3 regions of the Blautia faecicola genome follow, and region 3 is predicted to be linked to each of the others. Evidence: riboswitches for the same ligand, from Rfam matches in the RefSeq annotation. Region 3 holds a riboswitch; each other region holds the start of a gene.
The links. Region 3 has a riboswitch for cobalamin ahead of ETP43_RS06010 (sirohydrochlorin cobaltochelatase). Riboswitches for the same ligand answer to the same signal wherever they lie in the genome.
Positions count from the first base shown of each region.

Region 1: another riboswitch for cobalamin. It lies ahead of ETP43_RS11925 (hypothetical protein); the one in region 3 lies ahead of ETP43_RS06010 (sirohydrochlorin cobaltochelatase).
Region 2: another riboswitch for cobalamin. It lies ahead of ETP43_RS09715 (ABC transporter substrate-binding protein); the one in region 3 lies ahead of ETP43_RS06010 (sirohydrochlorin cobaltochelatase).

Region 1 covers NZ_SDKC01000001.1:2,653,623-2,656,962, reverse strand. Annotated here, with positions in the region: gene ETP43_RS11930 (glycoside hydrolase family 127 protein) at 1-1,058, shown strand, start outside; cobalamin riboswitch at 1,289-1,487, shown strand; gene ETP43_RS11925 (hypothetical protein) at 1,700-3,340, shown strand, end outside.
Region 2 covers NZ_SDKC01000001.1:2,159,740-2,163,079, forward strand. Annotated here, with positions in the region: gene ETP43_RS09715 (ABC transporter substrate-binding protein) at 1-1,472, opposite strand, end outside; cobalamin riboswitch at 1,690-1,868, opposite strand; gene ETP43_RS09720 (LysR family transcriptional regulator) at 1,989-2,894, opposite strand; gene ETP43_RS09725 (flavodoxin) at 3,026-3,340, opposite strand, start outside.
Region 3 covers NZ_SDKC01000001.1:1,337,278-1,340,617, reverse strand. Annotated here, with positions in the region: T-box leader at 1-100, opposite strand, end outside; partial or broken gene ETP43_RS06010 (sirohydrochlorin cobaltochelatase) at 624-1,841, opposite strand; cobalamin riboswitch at 2,070-2,253, opposite strand; gene ETP43_RS06005 (sirohydrochlorin cobaltochelatase) at 2,531-3,340, opposite strand, start outside.

The sequences.
Region 1 (3,340 bases), 1.3 Mb from region 3:
GGGACAGCATCACAAAAGAGAAAATGTATATCACCGGTGGAATCGGCGGTACACATATCGGCGAAGCATTTTCCTTTCCCTATGATCTGCCGAATGATACGGCGTATGCGGAGACCTGTGCTTCGATCGGTCTGGTATTTTTTGCAAGAAGGATGCTGGAGATCTGCCCGGATGCAAAATATGCGGATGTGATGGAACTGGCGCTGTATAATGGGATTTTAAGCGGCATGGCACTGGACGGAAAGAGTTTCTTCTATGTAAATCCGCTGGAGGTACTGCCGGAAGCGTGTCATAAGGATGAGAGAAAATTCCATGTCAAACCGGTACGGCAGAAATGGTTTGGCTGTGCATGCTGCCCGCCGAATCTGGCGAGACTGATCAGTTCGATCGGGGCGTATGCGTTTACGGAGAAAGAGGATACGCTGTTTGTACATCTGTATATGGGAAGTACATTGAAGAAAATGGTTGGCGAGCGCGAGGTACAGGTGCGTGTGGATTCGCAGATGCCGTGGGACGGGGAGGTTGCGGTCACGGTAGAGGCGAAGGGAACGGAGTTTGTACTTGCGATGCGGATTCCGGGATGGTGTGAAGGGGCATATACCCTGGAAGGCGCCGAGCAGGACGAGGTATCAGTGAAAGACGGGTATCTGTATGTGAAGAAGGCATGGGGAGAAAGTGATACGGTGAAGCTTCATTTTGCGATGCCGGTACGGCTGGTAGAGGCGGACGAAAGGGTTCGTGAGGATGCCGGCAGGGTGGCAGTGATGCGCGGACCGGTTGTGTATTGTCTGGAAGCGGTGGATAATGGGGAGAATCTGCATCTTCTGGAGGTGGAGCCGGAGGCTGAGGCACGGGTTTCGGATGGGGAGATCTGTAGAAATCAGGTGAAGGTTGTGCTGATGGAGGGATATAGAGTTGTGGATACGGCGAAGAAAGAGGGGGAATTGTATCATGTGTATAAGAAGAAGGAGAGAAAGCCTGTGGAGTTGAGGTTTGTGCCTTATTATACGTGGGCTAACAGGGGGGAGAATGAGATGGAGGTTTGGGTTAGAGTTTAGAAAAGTGTGAGGCGTTTCTGAGTTTGGTGGTAACTGATAAGTTTGAAAAGAATAATAGTACTTTTTACACACATATTTAAAATATGTATTTGTGAAGTGAAAAAAGTGAAAAGAGAGTCATTCATTAGAAAACGTGGGAGCGATTATGCAAATAAAATAGGTATTCGATGGAGGGAGAATTAGCGGGAAAGAAGGGTTGACTTATTTGGGGACTTTGTTATACTTACTGATGACAGAGTTTTCCAGTGCCTCAAGGTGGCGGTTGCTGCTGCGGGGATAATAGGGAATCAGGTGGGAGTCCTGAACGATCCGGTCACTGTGAACAGGGAGTGTTGTCATGGGATGCCATTGCATGGAGAGATCATGTGAGAAGGTTTGACAAGGCGATGATCTGTGAGTCAGAAAACCTGCTGGGAAAGTTGGTGATGAGCTTCCGAAGAAAGCAGAACTCCAAAAGATCGAAAAGCATTATTATGTTGTTTCAGTCTGAAGACAGGGATTGTGTGTCTGTAGTTGTATCTGACTTTTGAGAAGGATATGGCTACTTTTTTATGTTCAGGAAACTTGTATGCTGACGGGTTTACGGTCACTTCTCGTTTGACCGCCACAGATGATACATTTATAAAGAAAGGAAATGTGAGATGAAAGGAACAGGAAAGAGAGTACTTTCGGTATCTCTGTCTGTAATGATGGCACTGGGTATGCCGTCGGGCACATTTGCTGCTGCTCCGGATACGGAAGTGGCCGGGCAGGTGAGCGAAGCGGAAGTTCCGGTGACAACAGAGCCGGAAGCGACTGTGGAAGTTACACAGCAGGTGACAGAGACTTCGGAGACAACGAAAGAACCTGTAAAAGAGGAAGCAACACAGGAAGAAAAGGAAACGGAAAGTAAACAGGAAAAAGCAGAAGCAGCAACGGAAACAAAGGACAGTGCAGCGGATGCAGAAACTGTAAAAGAGTTACCGGATCTGAAAGTGACAAAGACAGAGCTGATTGAAACCAAAGACGAATACCTGGTTACGGTTTATACAGACAGCGATGTGTATGATCAGTTATATGTAGGAAAGAAAGAAGATACCGAGAAAAAAACGGTCGTAGAAGGAAAGAAGAGTCCGAACGGACAGTACACCTTCCAGTTTGTCGTCAGCGAGGAGAAGCTTGGCAGCAAATTACAGATCGTACCGGGCATGAAAGCATCCGGTGAGTGGTACACAAAAGAAGATGTCTTCTGCCAGGTACCGGAGAAATCTCAGACAGCATCTGCAAAGACAGAGACAAAAGAGCAGACGCAGGCAGAGGATCAGAAAGAAGAGAAATCTGTAGTTACCACAGCAGACAACAGCAGTACAGCAGAGAATGTAATCAAAGCAGTATATGCGACGGATGAAGCTAACGGAGACAAAGCAGGAACGGATTATTCCATGTTCAAAATTGCAAAATCTTCAGCAACCCTGAACGGGGATCAGATCGATGTGGAAATCTATGTAAGTCCGGCGAGCAGTGGAAGGTTTACATACGATGCACTGTATATCGGAAGATGGGATGACGAGACCAAGGAACCGCTGGTAATGGGCGAAGTGGATACTGAGCTGAATCTGGAGAAATTCGCGTTTAGCGTACCGGCAGAGAAAAATGGTCAGGAAGTCATCTTTGTACCGAGAAACGGAAGAACACAGAAGTTCAGTTCCAGTAAAATTGCACTGAAACTGCCGACACTGGGAAGCACTGATACAGATCCGGAACCGACCACGGCACCATCCGTACCGGACGGAAGCAAAGTGGAAAACAGTATCACAGCAGAAAAAGCAGACGGATCTGCATTTACGATGTTCAATGTGGAAAAATCCACCGCAACAGTGAATGGAGAAAACATTAATATTGAACTGTACCTGAAAGCGAATGCATCCGGAAAGTTCTCATACACCGGTATTTACCTGGGAAGTAAAGAAGATGAAGAGAAAACACCGGTCATTGAGGGAACGATCAACGAGGATAACAATCAGGTATACAAATTCAGCATTCCGCTGAGCAAAGCAGGAACAAAATTACAGTTTGTACCGATCAAAGCAAACGGAACATTCTACAGCAGAGCAGACCTGTATCTGACGATTCCGGAGTTCAAAGGTAACGGGGAAAACCCGGAGCCGACCACGGAACCGACCGAAACACCGGATCCGGATGTGACACCGTCAGATACCTCCAAAGCACAGGTGATCAAAGCGGACGGAACAGAATTCAAGATGTTCCAGATCTCAACCTTTGAGGCAAAGGTGAATGGAGAT
Region 2 (3,340 bases), 820 kb from region 3:
GCATCATCGATCAGAATCTGCTGCATCTGGAAAATCAGATCTGCACGTTTGTCCTCATCCATCTCACTTTTCAGTTCCTGATATAAGGCATCGTATTCCGGATTGGAATATGCACAGTAAGTGCTTTCTGTTGCCCAGTTTGCCATGTAGGCGAACGGATCTCCGGTTCCTACGGTAATCCAGTTGTTGTTGTTAAAATCATAATCCAGTGCTGCCAGCTTACTCCACTGATCATCAGAACTTCCGTACTCGGAAGTAACACCGATTCCGATCTCTGTCAGATACTGGGTATGTGCATCAGAAAATTCATTCAGCAGACGGTTTTCATAAGAAATATAACGCAGATTGATATTTTCTCCATCAATCTCACGGATACCATCTCCGTCTGTATCTACAATCCCCGCATCATCCAGCAGTTTCTTCGCACCTTCCGGATCATAGGTGTATGGATTGTTCAGTTTCTCATATCCATAGGACAGGTTGGATGGAAGTACGGAAAATCCCGGTGTATACAGTCCTCCGATCGTCTTGGAATTACAGATGGTATCATAATCGATCGCCATCAGGATCGCCTGACGCAGTGTCTTGTTACCCAGAACGCCATCAAAGTTCATCCAGGAGAACCCGCAGCGCACACCGGTTGCGATATCTACGGTATAATCATCAGAATCCTGGAATTTCTGGATATCTGCTACGTTGGTGATGTTCTCTACCAGGTCAACCTGTCCACTTTCCAGTGCCATTGCTTTCGCAGAGTTGTCACCCATATACAGCAGGTTTACTTTATCATAAGGTACTTCTTCCCGGAAGTTCGGGTTTGCGACCAGTGTATAACCGACACCCACACCGTTGAAGGAATCGATCATGTACGGACCGGTTCCGATGGTACCGTTATCAAAGTTCTCCGTATGCTCTACGTCTACGATACCCATGGTCGGATGACTGAGCTGTCCCATCAGGTTAGCGTAAGGCTGTGTGGTCTTGATTGTCAGTGTACCCGCCTCATCATCTGCATCAATGGTTGCCTCGAACTCCAGATATTTTTCCGGTTTTGCGGAACCGGACGGTCCTACTTCTTTCAGATGTTCGTATGCTTCTTTTACTTTGCTTGCAGTAAGATCGCATCCGTCAGAGAACTTCAGACCTTTTTTCAGGGTAACGACCCATTCGGTATGATCATCATTCACGGTATAGCTTTCTGCCAGCCATGGTTCCAGTTCCATGTTATCGTTGAACTTGAACAATGTCTCTGTGATTCCGTAACGCATCGCGTTCCAGCCACCGTTCTCGTCACCTGCAGTGTTGACGCTTCCGTCGGTGTACATTGCACATCCGAAGTTCAGAACCTTCTCATCGGATGAAGCTTTTGATGATGAAGAGGAGCTGTCACTTCCTTTGCTTCCGCATCCTCCCAGAACCGTTGTTGCCATTACGCCTGCCAGCAGCAGTGCCAGTATCTTTTCCTTTTTCACTGATTTTCCTCCTGTGTTTTGTCTGGTATTGTCTTTTTGTTTCGCAAATTTCCTGTTTTATCGCATAGAAAAAACAGTCTGTAGCTTTATGCAGACTGTTCTCTTAATTTCTGACGCAGTAGTTTTCCGGCTCCTCCACAGTCATAAGACAAGTTTTCATCTGAATCATGCCGGAAATCACTTTATCATATTTTAAGAGTTCTCATCAGCCGTGAGAAACATCTCAAAGATATAAGCAGTTCTCCTGACTTCAGTTCATCGCCTCAAACCCCTTCCCGGAATTCCGCTCTCCCAGTGGATCGTATTCTCGGCTCCCTGTCACAGTGGCGGGACCGCAACGGATTTGCACCGTTTTCTCTATCAATGCTTATTGCAACTTATATCCTGAATGTAACGCGTCTGTCATTGTACCAGAGAAACTGCATCCTGACAACGCATTTATCCATTCCAATTTGTTATATATTTTTTCTCTTTTCCCCGCATTTTCACGATTTCTGACCGTTTTTTCGCCAGGATCTATGCCTGACCGTTATATTTACTGATCTCTTTCAGATATTCCTTTCCGATCGAACTTAACGGAATCCCCTTTCGTTTCAGGTAGCCGATCGTCATCGTTTCTTCTGTGGAGAGTTTTACCGCACAGTATTCCGAACCATTCAGATTTTCGCAGATAATGCCGCTGCAAAGCGTATATCCGTTCAGTCCTTTCATCAGGTTCAGCATCGTCGCGCGGTCATTTGCCTTGATCGACTGTTTGTATTCATAGGTGCTGAATACTTCCTCCGCAAAATAAAACGAATTGTTGCTGCCCTGGTCAAACGAGAGAAATGGATAATCTTCCAGATCTTCCAGGGTAATCTTTTTCTTTTTTGCCAGCGGATGACCGCTCCACAGGTAAACGTATTCCTGACAGTCAAAAAGCTCATGAAATTCCAGATTATTTTCCTCAAAGATCTTTTCCAGCACTTTCCGATTAAAATCATTCAGATATAAAATACCAAGCTCGCTCCGGAAGTTTTTCACATTTTCGATCACATCATACGTCTGTGTCTCATAAATAGAAAATTCATACCGATCCATCCCGAAGCGTTTCACCATCTCCACAAATGCCTGCACCGCAAACGAATAATGCTGCATGGAAACACCGAACTTTTTCTTTACTTTTTCTTTATCCACATACCGTGCCTTGATCAGGGCATACTGTTCCACGACCTGTCTGGCATAGCCGATAAATTCTTCTCCGTCCGGTGTCACCTGGATCCCGCGGTTCGTTCTCCGGAAAATCTCGATTCCCACTTCGTCTTCGAGTTCCCGGATGGCTGCCGAGAGACTGGGCTGGGAGATAAATAATTTCTGCGCCGCCTGATTCATCGAACGGGAATCCGCCACGGTAATTGCATAGCGTAACTGTAATAATGTCATATCCTGCTGCTCCTTTTTCTGTCGTGCTGTAAAAATATGTTTTGATTATACCCTAAGATTTTCCATAAAAAAAGACCTTACGGATTCTTTTTACGGAATCCATAAGGTCCTCGATTTTATTTGTCAAAGCTTTATGCCAGTGCTGCGCCCAGTGCCTTGCAGTTTTCTACGCCGTCATCATCCGGCATGTCGTTGCAGATTACACTCTCTGTTGCCAGAACAGCTCCTGCTTCTTTACAGCTTTCCTCCCAGTTTCTCATCCATTCACCGTCTCCCCATCCATAAGATCCGAACAGTGCGATTTTTTTGTCTTTCAGTTCAGCTTTGCAGCCGTCAAACATTGGTTCAAATTCGTCTTCTTCCAGCACTTCATCTCCCATAGCCGGGCATCCGAATGCGATGGCATCGTAATCTGCTACCAGTTCCGGACGGAAATCCGCACATTC
Region 3 (3,340 bases):
CTCAAAGATGTATTCACAGAAAGTTCCCCGCGGGCCTCTCACCAACCGGCTCCTCTCTGTGCGGATGCTTGCTGCTACTGGTTCTTATCAATGCATTTTCTTATGAATCAATCATATGGATGTAGTATACAAACTTCTGCTTTTTTTGTCAAGGGGCTGATTTGCCGTCAAAGTTACTGTCCACTCCGTTTTCGGTAACTATTTCCTTACTCTGCCTTCACCGGGTCACTTACGCTTACTTCGTGGTCATACCATTTTCCTTTTGTTCCGACCAGTGCCAGATCAAAGGTTTCATCCAGTGCTTTTACCGGAACATCAAAGCCATATACTTCTTCTGTACTTCCGTCATCATAGGTGATCGTATCGGTTGTTGGCTGCAGAAGTTCTGCACCGTCTTTCTGTGCATCTGCCGCTTTTCCCACATACAGGTTTACGATATTCTTAGATACCAGGCTGATATGGATCGTCATTTTTCCGTCTTTTACTGTCAGGATACCTTTTCCGTCATTTGCTTCGTTAACATGGAACATTCCACTGTCTGTGTCAAATTCTGCTTCATAAGTACCATCTTCCAGTGTGCCGGCTGTTTCCTCTGACTCTTCGGAAACAGCTGCATCATTTCCATCCATTGCAGCTTTGGTATGTGCTACATACAGATCCTGGATGGCAGAGATCTCTCCCAGTCCTGCGATCTGAGTATCAATCTTGTCAAATGCTCCTGATGCCTCGAACTGGCTCTTCCAGGAATCCTCATCATCTCCGGCCATATCATTATTTGCATGGTCTCCGGCTACTACCATCAGCGGACGAAGCACTACTTTTTTGTATCCCGCCTCTTTGATCTTTTCGATCACTGCTTCACATGCAGTATCTTCCGGTTTCCCTTCTACGGTACCGATAAATACATTGTCATATCCCAGATCATTCATCTGGCTCTGCATCTGGCTGTAGCTGATCTTTGCAGTGTGGGAAGTTCCGTGTCCCATGAATACAAATGCGGTTCCGTCTGCTTCCGCAACTTCCAGACTGTCGTATCCGGCTGTTTTCACTGCTTCTGCCGTGATGGCTTCTGCTACTGCTTTTTTGTCATCATTGACTGCATCGTCACTGTCCCCAACTTCTCCTAACAGTGGTTCTGCGATGGTTACGGATTCAAATTTATCTTTGTAGCTTTCTACTGCTTCTGTCAGCTCGTCATACTCAGCGCCATGCATCAGATGGGTCGGCTGTACCACCAGGTTCTTTACGCCATTGTCTACGGCACGCTGCAGGGCCTGATCCATATTGTCGATCTTCTCGTCATCACGGGCCTGTACATGGTTGATGATGATCTGTGCGGTAAAGGCTCGTCTTACGGACCAGTCCGGATATGCGGTCTGCAGGGCTTTCTCGATACCTCCGATATCTGCTGTACGGCTGTCATTGAAAGAAGTACCGAAACTTACTACCAGCAGTTCGTTGTCACCGATGTCATCTCCGTTTAACGGATCGTCCTTGGATGCGTCACCGGTATCTCTTCCGAAGTAATCAGGGTCTGCATTTTCACCTTCTACCAGTTCTTTCTGTGCGTCGGTCAGAGCATCCCAGGCTTCTTTGGCTTCTTTACACTGTTCGTCAGTGTTGTCGTTTCTTTCCTGCACATAAATCTGATCGATCAGGGCTGCTACTTTATCTGCTGCCTCCTGGTCAGATGCACTGTCATCTGCGGCTTCTTCGGTGGCTTCTGCCTCTGTTTCGGTTGTTGTGGATTCGGATGTTGTTTCTTTGGTGTCGCCACAACCAGTCAGAAGTGTTGCTGTCATGGCTGCTGATAACATCAATACTACCAGTTTCTTTTTCATGTTAAATCCTCCTGTTTTCAGATATAAGTACATAAATGAATAAAAAAAAGAAAATCATAATTGATCCAACGGACCAATTATTACTGTCCTATACAAGAAAAACCTCCGCCAATTGGCGGAGGTACAGGTTACACAAGAATCAGCCAGTATGATTCTGACTTTCTTAATTTTGTACTGCCAGTCCCTCGTGGCCTGAATTCTCAGTTACCGCGCACAGTAACTGTTCTTATTCCCGTACTGCGAAAGGCAGGTCTCCCGACTGATCGCTCTGACACTTTGGCTCCCTTCCCGGTTTCCCAGTGGTTATTAGCCTCAACTCGCGAATTACGGTGACGAGTTCGTACCGGATTCTCACCGGTTTCCCTTTTCACCGGACATTTTTTCGTCCGGCACCTTACACATTTTATTCAGTTATGCTGTATTTCCTGTTTATTCTAGCACCGCTCCAATTACTTGTCAATGTTGCATCGTAACTGTTCAGTAGCCTCACAGTTACGATGCAGTATGCATTTCTAATCACCTTCGGTGATGGCATTTTGACTTGTATGTCTCTGGATTTTGGCAAAAAACAGCCAGTCTGACCAGTCACTGAATAGCAGCTGATCGGACAGGCTGTTCCTTTTATTTATCTGTCATAACTTTTCAGTACCTTCACAGTGGGTGCTGAGCAGTTACGTATCTGATATGTTTTAGTTTGCTGTAGAAGCGCTCTTTCCATCAATTGCAGCTTTACTATGTGCTACATACAGATCCTGGATAGAAGAGATCTCTCCCAGTCCTGCGATCTGAGTATCAATCTTGTCAAATGCTCCTGATGCCTCGAACTGGCTCTTCCAGGAATCCTCATCATCTCCGGCCATATCGTTATTTGCATGGTCTCCGGCTACTACCATCAGAGGACGAAGCACTACTTTTTTGTATCCTGCTTCTTTGATCTTTTCGATCACTGCTTCACATGCAGTATCTTCCGGCTCGCCTTCTACAGTTCCGATAAATACATTCTTGTATCCCAGATCGTTCATCTGGCTCTGCATCTGGCTGTAGCTGATCTTCGCAGTGTGGGAAGTTCCGTGTCCCATGAATACGAATGCGGTTCCGTCTGCCTCTGCCGCATCCAGATCATCATATCCTGCAGTTTTTACTGCCTCTGCTGTGATGGCTTCTGCTACTGCTTTTTTGTCATCATTGACTGCATCGTCACTGTCCCCGACTTCTCCCAACAGTGGCTCTGCGATAGTTACGGATTCAAATTTATCTTTGTAGCCTTCTACTGCTTCTGTCAGCTCGTCATACTCAGCGCCATGCATCAGATGGGTCGGCTGTACCACCAGGTTCTTTACGCCATTGTCTACGGCACGCTGCAGGGCCTGATCCATATTGTCGATCTTCTCATCATCACGGGCCTGTACATGGTTGATGATGATCTGTGCGGTAAAGGCTCTTCTTACGGACCAGTCCGGATATGCGGTCTGCAGGGCTTTCTCGATACCTCCGATATC